2 regions of the Streptomyces sp. NPDC093018 genome follow, and region 2 is predicted to be linked to the other one. Evidence: riboswitches for the same ligand, from Rfam matches in the RefSeq annotation. Region 2 holds a riboswitch; the other holds the start of a gene.
What was found. Region 2 has a riboswitch for cobalamin ahead of metE (5-methyltetrahydropteroyltriglutamate--homocysteine S-methyltransferase). Riboswitches for the same ligand answer to the same signal wherever they lie in the genome.
Positions count from the first base shown of each region.

Region 1 (7,471 bases), on a different contig from region 2:
ATCCGGGTGCCCTTGGGCTTGAGCGGGATGGACCGGAACTGGATCACCCCATCGGGCGACTCGATCTCGAACTCGCGCGGCGCCCAGCCGCTGGCCACCTTGGCCAGCGCCTCGTCCACCGGGCCCCGGGTGGGGGCGAGCTCGGCGGTGGTGTGCCCGAGGTGGTGTCCGACCAGGTCGGCGGCGAGGCCGAGGCGGTGGTAGGCGGACAGTGCGTTCGGGGAGGCGTACTGGACGATGCCGTCGGCGTCCAGCCGGATCAGTCCGTCGCCGACGCGCGGCGAGGCGTCCATGTCGACCTGCTGGCCCGGGAAGGGGAAGGACCCGGCCGCGATCATCTGGGCGAGGTCGGAGGCGCTCTGGAGGTAGGTCAGCTCCAGCCGGCTCGGGGTGCGCACGGTGAGCAGGTTGGTGTTGCGGGCGATCACCCCGAGCACCCGGCCCTCCCGTCGTACGGGGATGGACTCGACCCGTACGGGGACCTCTTCGCGCCACTCCGGGTCGCCCTCGCGCACGATCCGGCCCTCGTCGAGCGCCACGTCCAGCATGGGCCGCCGGCCGCGCGGGACGAGGTGGCCGACCATGTCGTCCTGGTAGGAGGTGGGGCCGGTGTTGGGGCGCATCTGGGCGACCGAGACGTACCGGGTGCCGTCCCGGGTGGGAACCCACAGGACCAGGTCGGCGAAGGAGAGGTCGGAGAGCAGCTGCCACTCCGAGACCAGCAGATGGAGCCACTCGAGATCGGAGTCGTCGAGGGCGGTGTGCTGGCGGACCAGCTCGTTCATGGAGGGCACGTTTGCGAGCGTACCCGCGGGCCTCGGCATGGCCGAAAAACACCCGCGGGCCGCGGCGCCTGGAAGGGACCCTCAACCCTCCCGGCACCGCAGCCCGGAGCATCATCGGCCGTGGGGTGTGCGGTCCCGGTCGGCCGAAGGCCGAGGAGCCGGGGCAGTCAGGGCAGAGAGCGCCGGTTCCTCGATCCGCCTTCCTGTGCGGGGAAGACGGGGCTTGTTCGCTTCGTACTGTTCGCCCGCGTGTCGCTTCGAACCGCTTGTTCGAACAGTCTCTTCGATTGTGGACTAGACCATGGGGCATGTCCATGCCCTTACGGCAGACGCGGCCCATGGCACTCGATGCCACGCAGCCTAGCCCGCCCGGGTCGACCATGGGGGCAGAAGGCGCCGGTAATTTCCGTGACCCCTTGTGCCGAGGCATCGGCGCGAGAGGCCCGCTCTGTTAGATTGGTCTAAACCACATAGACGCACGAGCCCTCTCCAGAACGGCAGGCCCAGCGTGGAAGTTGTCATCGTTCCGGACGCCGCGGCGGGTGGCGAGCTGATCGCCGAGGCCATGGCGCAGCTGCTGCGACGCAAGCCCGACGCCCTGCTCGGCGTCGCCACCGGCTCCACCCCGCTGCCCGTCTACCAGGCGCTCGCGGCCCGGGTGCGGGCCGGCGCCGTGGACCCCGCGCGGGCCCGGATAGCCCAGCTCGACGAATACGTGGGGCTGCCCGCCGAGCACCCCGAGTCCTATCGCTCGGTGCTGCGCCGCGAGGTGCTGGAGCCGCTCGGCATCGGCATGGACTCCTTCCTCGGCCCCGACGGCACGGCCGAGGACGTCCGGGCGGCGTGCGCCGCGTACGACCACGCGCTCGCCGCGGCCGGCGGGGTGGACCTCCAGCTGCTCGGGATCGGCACCGACGGGCACATCGGGTTCAACGAGCCCTGCTCCTCGCTCGCCTCCCGTACCCGGATCAAGACCCTGACCGAGCAGACCCGGGTGGACAACGCGCGCTTCTTCGACGGCGAGATCGAGCAGGTCCCGCACCACGTCATCACCCAGGGCATCGGCACCATCCTGGAGGCCCGGCACCTGGTGCTGCTCGCGACCGGCGAGGGCAAGGCGGACGCGGTCGCGGCGACCGTCGAGGGTCCGGTCGCGGCCGTCTGCCCGGCCTCGGCGCTGCAACTGCATCCGCACGCCACCGTCGTCGTGGACGAGCCGGCCGCCTCGAAGCTGAAGCTCGCGGACTACTTCCGGCACACCTACGCGAACAAGCCGCAGTGGCAGGGGATCTGAGGACACGCGGACCCGGTGCCCAGGGGACCCCTGTTGGACTAGACCAGCTCGGGTCCCGACGGTATACAGAGGGGATCACGGAGCGTGCGGGTGGAGTCCTGACACAGTAAGCCGTGCCACGATGTGAGCCGTGGCCGATGGGGATGTCGGTCGCTTCGGCATCCGGAGCCGGGAAGGCGGAGCATGAGCACCGATGTCAGCAGTGCGGAGAACGAGGCCGGCACGACGGTCCGTACCGCACGCGTGCCGAAGTACTACCGCCTGAAGAAGCACCTGCTCGACATGACGGAGACGCAGGCACCCGGCACGCCGGTCCCGCCGGAGCGCACCCTGGCCGCGGAGTTCGACACCTCCCGCACCACCGTCCGCCAGGCCCTTCAGGAACTGGTCGTGGAGGGCCGCCTGGAGCGCATCCAGGGCAAGGGCACCTTCGTCGCCAAGCCCAAGGTCTCCCAGGCGCTCCAGCTCACCTCCTACACCGAGGACATGCGCGCCCAGGGCCTGGAGCCGACCTCCCAGCTGCTGGACGTCGGCTACATCACCGCCGACGATCGGCTCGCCGAGCTGCTCGACATCTCCGCCGGCGGACGGGTGCTGCGCATCGAGCGGCTGCGCATGGCCAACGGCGAGCCCATGGCCATAGAGACCACCCATCTCTCCGCCAAGCGCTTCCCCGCGCTGCGTCGTTCGCTGGTGAAGTACACGTCCCTCTACACCGCGCTCGCCGAGGTGTACGACGTCCATCTCGCCGAGGCCGAGGAGACCATCGAGACCTCGCTGGCCACCCCGCGCGAGGCCGGGCTGCTCGGTACGGACGTCGGGCTGCCGATGCTGATGCTCTCCCGGCACTCGCTGGACCGCGCGGGCCTGCCGGTCGAGTGGGTGCGGTCGGTGTACCGCGGCGACCGGTACAAGTTCGTGGCCCGTCTGAAGCGCCCGATGGACTAGAGCCGGTCCGGAGGCGTCCGTTCCTTCGCCGAATCGATACACACAGCTTGAGACGGGGTCTTCCACTGGCTGGATAGCGTCACCTAGATTGCCTGCGCATTACACAGGTGATCAGCGAGGGGACGGAGCCGCAGCATGCCAGAAACGCCCGAAGTAGGACCACCGGTGGTGACACCGCTGCGCGTGGTCATCGGCATTTGTCTCGTCGCGCCCTTCGTGGCGATGCTGTGGGTCGGCTCCTACGCGAAGACGGACCCGACGTTCATCGGCATCCCGTTCTTCTACTGGTACCAGATGGTCTGGGTGCTGATCTCCACCGCCCTCACCATGATCGCGTACAAGCTCTGGCAGCACGACCAGCGCTCCCGCCGTGACGCGCAGGGGGGTGCCGCGAAGTGAAGACCGGAGTCAACGGCGTCGCACTGGGCGTCTTCATCTTCTTCTTCCTGGCCGTCACGGTCCTCGGCTTCCTCGCCGCGCGCTGGCGCCGGGCCGAGAACGAGCACACGCTGGACGAATGGGGGCTGGGCGGCCGCTCGTTCGGCACCTGGATCACATGGTTCCTGCTCGGCGGCGACCTGTACACGGCCTACACCTTCGTGGCCGTACCGGCGGCGATCTACGCGGCGGGCGCGTCCGGCTTCTTCGCGGTGCCGTACACGATCCTGGTCTACCCGCTGATCTTCACCTTCCTGCCGCGGCTGTGGTCGGTCTCGCACCGGCACGGCTACGTCACCACCTCCGACTTCGTGCGCGGCCGGTTCGGCTCGAAGGGCCTGTCGCTCGCGGTCGCGGTGACCGGCATCCTGGCGACGATGCCGTACATCGCGCTCCAGCTCGTCGGCATCCAGGCGGTGCTGGACGTGATGGGCGTCGGCGGCGGCGAGAACACCAACGGGTTCGTGAAGGACCTGCCGCTGCTGATCGCGTTCGCGGTGCTGGCGGCGTACACGTACTCCTCGGGGCTGCGGGCGCCCGCGCTGATCGCGTTCGTCAAGGACGGCCTGATCTACCTCGTCATCCTGGTGGCGATCATCTACATCCCGATCAAGCTGGGCGGGTTCGACGACATCTTCGCCAAGGCGGCCCACGCGTTCAGCCAGGTCAATCCGGCCACCGGCAAACCACGCGGGGCGCTCGCGCCGGCGCCCGCCGGGCAGTGGACGTACGCCACGCTGGCGCTCGGTTCCGCGCTCGCGCTGTTCATGTACCCGCACTCGATCACCGCAACGCTCTCCTCCAAGAGCCGTAACGTGATCCGGCGCAACACCACGATCCTGCCGCTGTACTCCCTGATGCTGGGCCTGCTGGCGCTGCTGGGCTTCATGGCGATCGCGGCCGGGGTGAAGGTCACCAACGGGCAGCTGGCGATCCCGCAGCTGTTCGAGGACATGTTCCCGGACTGGTTCACCGGTGTGGCGTTCGCGGCGATCGGCATCGGCGCGCTGGTGCCGGCGGCGATCATGTCGATCGCGGCGGCGAACCTGTTCACGCGCAACATCTACAAGGACTTCATCAAGCCGGACGCCACGCCGAAGCAGGAGGCGCAGGTCTCCAAGTTCGTGTCGCTGCTGGTGAAGGTCGGCGCGCTGATCTTCGTACTGGGCATGGACAAGACGGTCGCCATCAACTTCCAGCTGCTCGGCGGCATCTGGATCCTGCAGACCTTCCCGGCCCTGGTCGGCGGTCTGTTCACCCGCTGGTTCCACCGCTGGGCGCTGCTCGCGGGCTGGGCGGTCGGCATGGTCTACGGCACCCTCGCCGCGTACGGTGTCGCCTCTCCGACCCAGAAGCACTTCGGCGGCTCCGCCGACGACATCCCGGGCATCGGCCAGATCGGCTACATCGGCATGACGGCCTTCGTCCTCAACGTCCTCGTCACGGTCGTCCTGACCGTCGTCCTGAAGGCCGTGAAGGCCCCCGAGGGCGTCGACGAGACCCGTCCCGAGGACTACACGGCGGACGCGGGCGACCCGGGCGTGGCGGTCGAACTGCCGCCGGCCACGGCGGGCAGCACGCACTAGCGAGGCGCCCGGGGGACCCGGGCGACCAGGGACGGGCCGTCGGCGCCAAGGCGTCGGCGGCCCGTTTCGCATACCCCCCGTAGACACAAGGTGACACAACATCTGGGGGTGGCATGACGACCCGGCACTAGATGTATGCTCATGGTCGCTGTCGTCGCAGGGGAATCCGGTGCGAATCCGGAACTGTCCCGCAACGGTGTACTTGTGCGTATCCGCGCACGGGGATCAGTCCGAGGACCTGCCGGCAGCGCACCCGGCCCACCGGTTCGGGTGCTCTGAGACGTCCGGGCCTCGCGGAGTGGGCCGGTGGACGCGACGCCCTGTGCGCTCGTGACTGCCCCTGCCCTCCGCCAGGCCCCGTGCCGAGCGAGGGAGAGCCCCACGTGACCATCGCGCCAGCCGAACCGGCTTCAGCCCAGGGCCTGGAGAACGACGGTCCCGGTACCGCGCTGCTGCGGACCCTGACCGAGCTGACCGGGGACCTCCCCGACGCCGATCCGGGCCGGGTCGCCGCCGCCGCGCTGCGCGGCCGCTCCGCCCGCGCCGACGAGACGGAGCTGCGCGAGCTCGCCACCGAGGCCGCGGCCGGACTGATCTCCGAGGACCCCGCGTACTCCCGGCTCGCCGCCCGGCTGCTGACCATCTCCATCCGCGCCGAGGCCGCCTCGCAGGGCGTGACGTCCTTCACCGAGTCGGTCGCCGTCGGACACCGCGAGGGGCTCATCGCCGACCGGACGGCCGAGTTCACCCGGATCCACGCCGCCCGGCTCGACGACCTGATCGACCGCGCCGCCGACGACCGCTTCGGCTACTTCGGCCTGCGCACCCTGCACAGCCGCTATCTGCTGCGCCACCCGATCACCCGTCAGGTCATCGAGACGCCCCAGCACTTCATGCTGCGGGTCGCCGCCGGCCTCGCCGAGGACGACTCGGCCCGCTCCGTGGACGAGGTCGCCGCGCTCTACGGCCTGATGAGCAGGCTCGACTACCTGCCCTCCTCCCCCACCCTGTTCAACTCCGGCACCCGGCACCCCCAGATGTCGTCCTGCTACCTCCTCGACTCCCCGCTGGACGAGCTGGACTCCATCTACGACCGCTACCACCAGGTCGCCCGGCTCTCCAAGCACGCCGGCGGCATCGGTCTGTCGTACTCCCGTATCCGCGCCCGCGGTTCGCTGATCCGCGGTACGAACGGGCACTCCAACGGCATCGTGCCGTTCCTGAAGACGCTGGACGCCTCGGTGGCCGCGGTGAACCAGGGCGGCCGGCGCAAGGGCGCGGCCGCGGTGTACCTGGAGACCTGGCACTCCGACCTGGAGGAGTTCCTGGAGCTGCGGGACAACACCGGTGAGGACGCCCGCCGTACGCACAATCTGAACCTCGCGCACTGGGTGCCGGACGAGTTCATGCGCCGGGTCAACGCCGACGGGCAGTGGTCGCTGTTCTCCCCGGCGGACGTGCCCGAGCTGGTGGACCTGTACGGCGCGGAGTTCGACGCCGCCTACCGCGAGGCGGAGCGCAAGGGCCTCGCGAAGAAGACCATGCCGGCCCGTGAGCTGTACGGCCGCATGATGCGCACCCTCGCGCAGACCGGTCAGGGCTGGATGACGTTCAAGGACGCCGCCAACCGCACCGCCAACCAGACCGCCGAGCCGGGCCAGGTCATCCACTCCTCCAACCTCTGCACGGAGATCCTGGAGGTCACCAACGACGGCGAGACGGCGGTCTGCAACCTGGGCTCCGTCAACCTCGGCGCCTTCGTGGTCGACGGGGACATCGACTGGGCGCGCCTGGACGAGACCGTGCGCACGGCCGTCACCTTCCTCGACCGCGTCGTGGACATCAACTTCTACCCGACCGAGCAGGCGGGCCGCTCCAACGCCAGGTGGCGCCCGGTGGGCCTCGGCGCGATGGGCCTCCAGGACGTCTTCTTCCAGCTGCGGCTGCCCTTCGACTCCCCCGAGGCGAAGGCGCTGTCCACCAAGATCGCCGAGCGGATCATGCTCGCCGCGTACGAGGCCTCCGCCGACCTCGCCGAGCGCAGCGGCCCGCTGCCGGCCTGGGAGCAGACCCGTACCGCGCGCGGGGTGCTGCACCCCGACCACTACGACGTCGAGGAGACCTGGCCCGAGCGCTGGGCGGCGCTGCGGACCCGGATCGCGAAGGTCGGCCTGCGCAACTCGCTGCTGCTGGCGATCGCGCCGACGGCCACCATCGCCTCCATCGCGGGCGTCTACGAGTGCATCGAGCCGCAGGTGTCCAACCTGTTCAAGCGCGAGACGCTGTCCGGTGAGTTCCTCCAGGTCAACTCGTACCTGGTGCGGGACCTGAAGAACCTGGGCGTGTGGGACGCGCGCACCCGGGAGGCGCTGCGCGAGGCCAATGGCTCGGTGCAGGGCTTCGCGTGGATCCCCGAGGAG
Region 1 covers NZ_JBFBFF010000002.1:191,694-199,164, reverse strand. Annotated here, with positions in the region: gene AB0N90_RS04760 (PAS domain-containing sensor histidine kinase) at 1-785, opposite strand, end outside; gene nagB (glucosamine-6-phosphate deaminase) at 1,294-2,079, shown strand; gene AB0N90_RS04750 (GntR family transcriptional regulator) at 2,263-3,027, shown strand; gene AB0N90_RS04745 (DUF3311 domain-containing protein) at 3,163-3,426, shown strand; gene mctP (monocarboxylate uptake permease MctP) at 3,423-5,051, shown strand; cobalamin riboswitch at 5,177-5,312, shown strand; gene AB0N90_RS04735 (ribonucleoside-diphosphate reductase subunit alpha) at 5,435-7,471, shown strand, end outside.
Region 1: linked by a shared signal. The riboswitch ahead of AB0N90_RS04735 (ribonucleoside-diphosphate reductase subunit alpha) and the one ahead of metE (5-methyltetrahydropteroyltriglutamate--homocysteine S-methyltransferase) in region 2 are both predicted to bind cobalamin.

Region 2 (7,471 bases):
TTCGCAAAGTTGGCAAATGGCCGCTGGAAGATTCGCAGAAGTTGGCAGACGTCCACCATTGATGGCACTCAGTGCCACTGCCAAAGTGTGAGTACGGCCCGCCGGACACCGGCGGCCACCGCTCGCGGCTGGGGCCCGAATCAGGCCCTGACATCGGGTTTCCCGGCGCGGGTGAGGGTCGTCACCGGCAGCACTGCTCAGCTCCGTCCCCCAGGTGCCGGCGGGCCGTACCTCAACTTTTCGACACGTAGTGCCACACCTGTTCACCCGAGCGGGGATGTTGGCAGCCAGTACAGACCGAGGAGACAGTCATGGCAGAGGCGACGAGGACGCAGGCGGCCGAGGAGCTCGCGCGGCGCTGGGCCACCGACCCCCGCTGGCAGGGCGTCGAGCGCACCTACAGCGCCGAGGACGTGATCCGGCTGTCCGGCAGCGTCCGCGAGGAGCACACCCTGGCCCGGCGCGGCGCCGAGCGGCTGTGGCGGCAGCTGCACGAGCAGGACTACATCCACGCCCTCGGCGCGCTCACCGGCGGGCAGGCGGTCCAGCAGGTCAAGGCCGGTCTCCAGGCCATCTACCTGTCCGGCTGGCAGGTCGCCGCCGACGCCAACCAGGCCGGGCACACCTACCCGGACCAGAGCCTGTACCCGGCCAACTCCGTTCCCCAGGTGGTGCGTCGGATCAACAACGCGCTGCTGCGCGCCGACCAGATCGCCACCGCCGAGGACGCCGGGGACACCACGGACTGGCTCGCGCCGATCGTCGCCGACGCCGAGGCCGGCTTCGGCGGGCCGCTCAACGCCTTCGAGCTGACCAAGGCCATGATCGCGGCGGGCGCGGCCGGCATCCACTACGAGGACCAGCTCGCCTCGGAGAAGAAGTGCGGCCACCTCGGCGGCAAGGTCCTGGTGCCGACCTCGCAGCACATCCGCACCCTGAACGCGGCGCGTCTGGCCGCCGACATCGCCGATGTGCCGAGCATCATCGTCGCCCGCACCGACGCGCTCGCCGCCAATCTGCTCACCACCGATGTGGACGAGCGGGACGCCGAGTTCGTCACGGGCGAGCGCACGGCGGAGGGCTTCTACCGGGTGCGGCCCGGGATGGCGCCGGTGATCGCCCGCGGTCTGGCGTACGCGCCGTACGCCGATCTGCTCTGGGTGGAGACCGGCACCCCCGACCTCGCGCAGGCCCGTGAGTTCGCCGAGGCGATCCACGCCCGCTACCCGGACCAGATGCTCGCCTACAACTGCTCGCCGTCCTTCAACTGGAAGGCCGCGCTGGACGACGACCAGATCGCCAAGTTCCAGCGGGAGCTGGGCGCGATGGGCTACCGGTTCCAGTTCATCACCCTGGCCGGGTTCCACTCCCTCAACCACGGCATGTTCGACCTGGCCCGCGGCTACGCCGAGCACGGCATGACCGCCTATGTCGACCTCCAGGAGCGGGAGTTCGCCGCCCAGGCGCAGGGCTTCACCGCCGTCAAGCACCAGCGCGAGGTCGGCACCGGCTACTTCGACCTGGTCTCCACCGCCGTCAACCCCGCCTCCTCCACCACCGCACTGGCCGGGTCGACGGAGGCCGAGCAGTTCCACTAGGCCGACCCGCACACCTCCTCGCACCTCCTCCAGGAGACACCGATGACCACCAGTGCACTGACCCACCGGGTCCGCGTGCTCGCCCCCGAGGGCGAGCGGCACGACGAGATCCTCACGCCCGCCGCCCTGGACTTCGTCGGCGCCCTCGCGGCCGCGTTCGGCGAGCGCCGCCAGGAGCTGATGAAGGAGCGGCGCCGGCAGGCCCTGCGGCTGGCCGCCGGTACCCCGCTCGACTTCCCGATGGTCACCTCCGCCGTGCGCGCCGACCCCGGCTGGCGGGTCGCGCCGCCCGCGCCCGGCCTCACCGACCGCCGCGTGGAGATCACCGGGCCGCCGGAGCGCCGCATGGCGGTGAACGCGCTCAACTCCGGGGCCCAGGTGTGGATGGCCGACCTCGAGGACGCCACCGCGCCCACCTGGGGCAATGTCATCGGCGGCCAGCTGAGCCTGCTGGACGCGATCGAGCGGCGGATCGACTTCACCGCCGCGGACGGCCGGGAGTACCGGCTGGGCGAGCACCTCGCCACGATCGTCGTACGGCCGCGCGGCTGGCACCTGGAGGAGGAGCACCTGGAGTACGACGGCCGGCCGGTGCCCGCGGCGCTGGTGGACTTCGGTCTCTACTTCTTCCACTGCGCCCAGCGGCAGATCGACGCCGGGTACGGCCCGTACTTCTACCTCCCCAAGCTGGAGAACCGGTACGAGGCACGGCTGTGGAACGATGTCTTCCTGCTCGCCCAGGAACTGCTCGGCATCCCCCGGGGCACCGTCCGCGCCACTGTGCTCATCGAGACGATCACGGCCGCGTTCGAGATGGAGGAGATCCTCTACGAGCTGCGCGAGCACAGCTCGGGTCTCAACGCGGGCCGCTGGGACTATCTGTTCAGCGTCATCAAGACCTTCGGCCACCGCACCGACTTCCTGCTCCCGGACCGGGCGAAGGTCACCATGACGGCCCCGTTCATGCGGGCGTACACCGAACTCCTCGTGCGCACCTGCCACAAGCGGGGCGCGCATGCCATCGGCGGCATGGCGGCGCAGGTGCCGGGTGCCGAACCGGCCGCCCGTGAGGCCGCGTTGGCGACGGTGCGGCTGGACAAGGAGCGTGAGGCGGAGGACGGCTTCGACGGCTCCTGGGTGGCGCATCCGGGTCTGGTCCCGGTGTGCCGGGAGGTGTTCGACGGCGTGCTGGGCGAGCGGCCGCACCAGCTGGACCGGCTGCGTGAGGACGTGGCGGTCACCGCGGCCGAGCTGCTGTCGGTGCGGCGGATCGCGGGACCGCCCACGGCGGAGGGGGTGCGCACCAACCTCCGGGTCGCGCTGCGCTACTTCGCCGCCTGGCTGGACGGCCGGGGTGCCGTCGCCCTGGACGGCCTCATGGAGGACGCGGCCACGGCGGAGATCGCCCGGGTGCAGATCTGGCAGTGGCTACGGCACCGGGTGATCGAACGGGAGACGGTGGCGGAGCTGCTTGCGGAGGAGACGGCGGCGCTCGGCGCGGAGTATCCGTGGGCGCCGGTGGAGGAGGTCCGCGCGCTGTTCGAACGCACCGCTCTCCAGGGCGAGTTGCCGCTGTTCTTCACGCCGGAGGCCTACACCCGGCATCTCGTGCGGCGGGCGTCATGAGCGGGCGCTTCGCACGCGTCGGAGTGGTCGGCGGCGGCCGGATGGGCGCGGGCATCGCCGAGGTGTGCGCGCGGGCCGGCCTTGACACCGTGGTCTGCGAGGCGGACGCGGTGGCCGCCCGCGCGGCCCGGGACCGGGTCGCCGACTCGCTCGAACAGGCCGTACGGCGGGGCAAGTTGGCCGAGGTCGAGGCGCGGGATGCCCTCGCACGCATCGTCTTCAGCGGCGATCTGGACGCGTTGGCCGACCGGCAGCTCGTGATCGAGGCCGTGACCGAGAACGCGGACGCCAAGACCGAGGTGTTCGCCGCGCTCGACAAGATCGTGGCGGATCCGGCGGCGGTGCTGGCCACCAACACCTCCTCGCTGCCCGTGATGCGGCTCGGCATGGCCACCTCGCGGGCGGACCGAGTCGTCGGACTGCACTTCTTCAACCCGGTACCGGTGCTGCCGCTGGTGGAGGTCGTCGCCTCGCTGCACACCTCGGCCCGGACCGTGGCCGAGGTGGAGACCTTCGCCACCGAGGTGCTCGGCAAGACCGTCGTGCACGCGAAGGACCGGGCCGGTTTCGTGGTCAACGCGCTGCTGGTGCCGTATCTGCTGGCCGCGATCCGGATGGCGGAGTCCGGATTCGCCTCGGCCGCGGACATCGACAACGGCATGGAGCTGGGCTGCGCCCATCCGATGGGGCCGCTGCGGCTCGCCGACCTGATCGGTCTCGACACCGTCGCCGCGATCGCCGAGTCGCTGCACGACGAGTTCCGCGAACCCCTGTACGCCCCGCCCCCGCTGCTGCGGCGAATGGTCGAGGCGGGGCTGCTGGGCCGCAAGAGCGGCCGGGGGTTCCACGTGTACGACCAGGGCTGAGGAACCTGGTCCGGCCGGGCTGAGGGGCCCGGTCCGCGGTCACCGGCCGAGGGTCCGGACCGGCCGCGCGGAGGGAAGGGCGGGAAGCGCGTGTGCGGCGCTTCCCGCCCTCTGCGTGTGGCAGCATCGCGGGCGAACCCCTGGAGGAACAGGTGCAGTTGCGCGATGTCACACCGGACGACGTGGACGCCTATGTGCGGATGCAGTGCGATCCCCGCATGATGGCGGACCTGGGTGGGCCGCTGCCCCGGGAGGGGATGGCGGACAAGGTGCGCCGGGACGCCGAGGAGGCCGCGGCGGACCGCGCCTGGCTGAAGATGATCGTGCCCGATCCGGCGCGGCCCGACGTGGTGGCCGGCACGGTGACCCTGTGGAGCCATGAGAGCGCCGATGGCCCGGTCTCCGAGATCGGCTGGATGGTGCTGCCCGGGTTCCAGGGACGCGGACTCGGCAAACAGGCCGTCCGGGCCCTCCTGGAGCAGGCCCGCGACCAGGACCGCTGGGGCCCGGTGCATGCCTTCCCGGCGACCGGGAACGCGGCGTCCAACGGGATCTGCCGCTCCCTCGACTTCCGGTTCCTCGCGGAGATCGACATGGAGTTCGCCGGACGGGCGCTGCGCAGCAATCACTGGGTCATCGAGCCGGGCCGCGATCTGGTCTGAGGCCGTCCGTCTCGGCGCGCCATCCGAATGCTGGACCTGATCCACCACACGAGCCCTTCGGCCCGTAGGCTGGCCCGTGCAGCTGGTTCGCCCCGTCCGCCAGGCGGGAGCGTCGCAAGAGGGAACCCGGTGGGAATCCGGGACTGCCCCGCAGCGGTGAGCGGGAACGACCGCCGTCATACGCACTGGACCCGGTGAGACGGATCTGGGAAGCGACGGCCAGTAGGTGTCCTCGGACGACGAGGACGGGCCCGCGAGTCCGAAGACCTGCCAACTGCCCGTGCGCGGGACGTCCCGTGCGCGGACATCCCGGTGACCTCGAGGGCGGGTCGGCGACACAGAACCGAACGGACGGCCGTGGGCCGCTGCCGTACGGTCCGTCACCCTTCGCGCTCTCGTCCCGTCCCCGGGATCTCAGGGATTCATCTCGCGAAGGAGATCTCCGTGACCACGAAGTCCGCAGCCGCGGCGGCACGGGCCACCGTGTACGGCTACCCCCGCCAGGGGGCGAACCGGGAACTGAAGAAGGCGGTCGAGGGCTACTGGAAGGGCCGCGTCACCGCCACCGAGCTGCGCGCCACCGCCTCCGAGTTGCGAAGCGCCACCTGGCGCCGGCTCGCCGCGGCCGGCCTGCACGAGGTGCCGACCGGCGACTTCTCGTACTACGACCATGTCCTGGACACCACCGTCATGGTCGGCGCGATCCCCGACCGGCACCGGGCGGCCGTCGCCGCCGATCAGCTGGACGGCTACTTCGCGATGGCCCGCGGCACCCAGGAGGTGGCGCCGCTGGAGATGACCAAGTGGTTCGACACCAACTACCACTATCTGGTGCCCGAGTTGGGCCCGGACACGGTGTTCACGGCCGACTCGGCCAAGCAGGTCGCGGAGCTGACCGAAGCCCTCGCCCTCGGGCTGAGCGCCCGCCCGGTGCTGGTGGGCCCGGTGACCTATCTGCTGCTGGCCAAGCCCGCGCCCGGCGTGCCCGCGGACTTCGAGCCGCTGACCCTGCTGGACCGGCTGCTGCCGGTGTACGCCGAGATCCTCGCCGATCTGCGGGCGGCCGGCGCCGACTGGGTGCAGCTCGACGAGCCCGCTCTGGTCCAGGACCGCACCCCGGCCGAGCTGAACGCCGCCGAGCGCGCCTACCGGGACCTCGGCGCCCGCACCGACCGCCCGAAGCTGCTGGTCGCGTCCTACTTCGACCGGCTCGGCGAGGCCCTGCCGGTGCTCGCGAAGGCGCCGGTGGAGGGCCTGGCCCTGGACTTCACCGAGGCCGCCGCCCGGAACCTGGACGCGCTGGCCGCCGTCGGCGGGCTGCCCGGCAAGCGGCTGGTCGCGGGCGTCGTCAACGGCCGCAACATCTGGGTCAACGACCTGGAGAAGTCCCTGGCCACCCTCGGCACCCTGCTGGGCCTGGCCGACCGGGTGGACGTCTCGGCCTCCTGCTCCCTGCTGCACGTGCCCCTGGACGCGGCCGCCGAGCGCGACATCGACCCGGGGATCCTGCGCTGGCTCGCCTTCGCCGAGCAGAAGACGGCGGAGATCGCCACGCTCGCCAAGGGCCTCACCCTCGGCACGGACGCCATCGCCGCGGAGCTGTCCGCGAACCGGGCCGACCTCGCCTCCCGGGCCGGCTCCGCCCTCACCCACGACCCGGCCGTGCGCGCCCGCGCCGCCGCCGTCACCGGGGCCGACGCCCGCCGCTCCCAGCCGTACCCCGAGCGCACCGCCGCGCAGCGCGCCCGGCTCGGGCTGCCCCTGCTGCCCACGACGACGATCGGATCGTTCCCGCAGACCGGTGAACTGCGCACCGCACGCGCCGACTTGCGGGCGGGCCGGATCGACACCGCCGGGTACGAGGAGCGCATCAAGGCCGAGATCCGGGAGGTGATCGGCTTCCAGGAGAAGGCCGGTCTCGACGTCCTGGTGCACGGCGAGGCCGAACGCAACGACATGGTGCAGTACTTCGCCGAGCAGCTCACCGGCTACCTCGCCACCCAGCACGGCTGGGTCCAGTCGTACGGCACCCGGTATGTGCGGCCGCCGATCCTGGCCGGCGACATCTCCCGTCCCGAGCCGATGACGGTGCGCTGGACGTCGTACGCCCAGTCGCTCACCGACCGCCCGGTCAAGGGCATGCTCACCGGTCCGGTCACCATGCTCGCCTGGTCCTTCGTCCGCGACGACCAGCCGCTCGGGGACACCGCGCGGCAGGTGGCGCTCGCGCTGCGGGACGAGGTCAATGACCTTGAGCTGGCGGGGACTTCGGTGATCCAGGTGGACGAGCCCGCGCTGCGCGAGACGCTGCCGCTGCGCGCCGCCGACCGGCCCGGGTATCTGGACTGGGCGACCGAGGCGTTCCGGCTGAGCACCTGCGGGGTGCGCCCGGACACCCAGATCCACACGCACATGTGCTACGCCGAGTTCGGTGACATCGTGCGGGCCATCGACGATCTCGACGCCGATGTGATCAGCCTGGAGGCGGCCCGCTCCCATATGCAGGTCGCCCGCGAACTGGCCGACCACGGCTATCCGCGCGAGGCCGGTCCCGGTGTCTACGACATCCACTCCCCGCGCGTCCCGAGCGCCGAGGAGGCGGCCGGGCTGCTGCGCACCGGGCTCGGGGCGATCCCGGCGGAGCGGCTGTGGGTCAACCCGGACTGCGGACTGAAGACCCGCGGCTGGCCGGAGACCCGCGCGTCCCTGGAGAACCTGG
Region 2 covers NZ_JBFBFF010000018.1:97,047-104,517, reverse strand. Annotated here, with positions in the region: gene aceA (isocitrate lyase) at 312-1,598, shown strand; gene aceB (malate synthase A) at 1,641-3,224, shown strand; gene AB0N90_RS31040 (3-hydroxybutyryl-CoA dehydrogenase) at 3,221-4,090, shown strand; gene AB0N90_RS31035 (GNAT family N-acetyltransferase) at 4,243-4,752, shown strand; cobalamin riboswitch at 4,834-5,028, shown strand; gene metE (5-methyltetrahydropteroyltriglutamate--homocysteine S-methyltransferase) at 5,197-7,471, shown strand, end outside.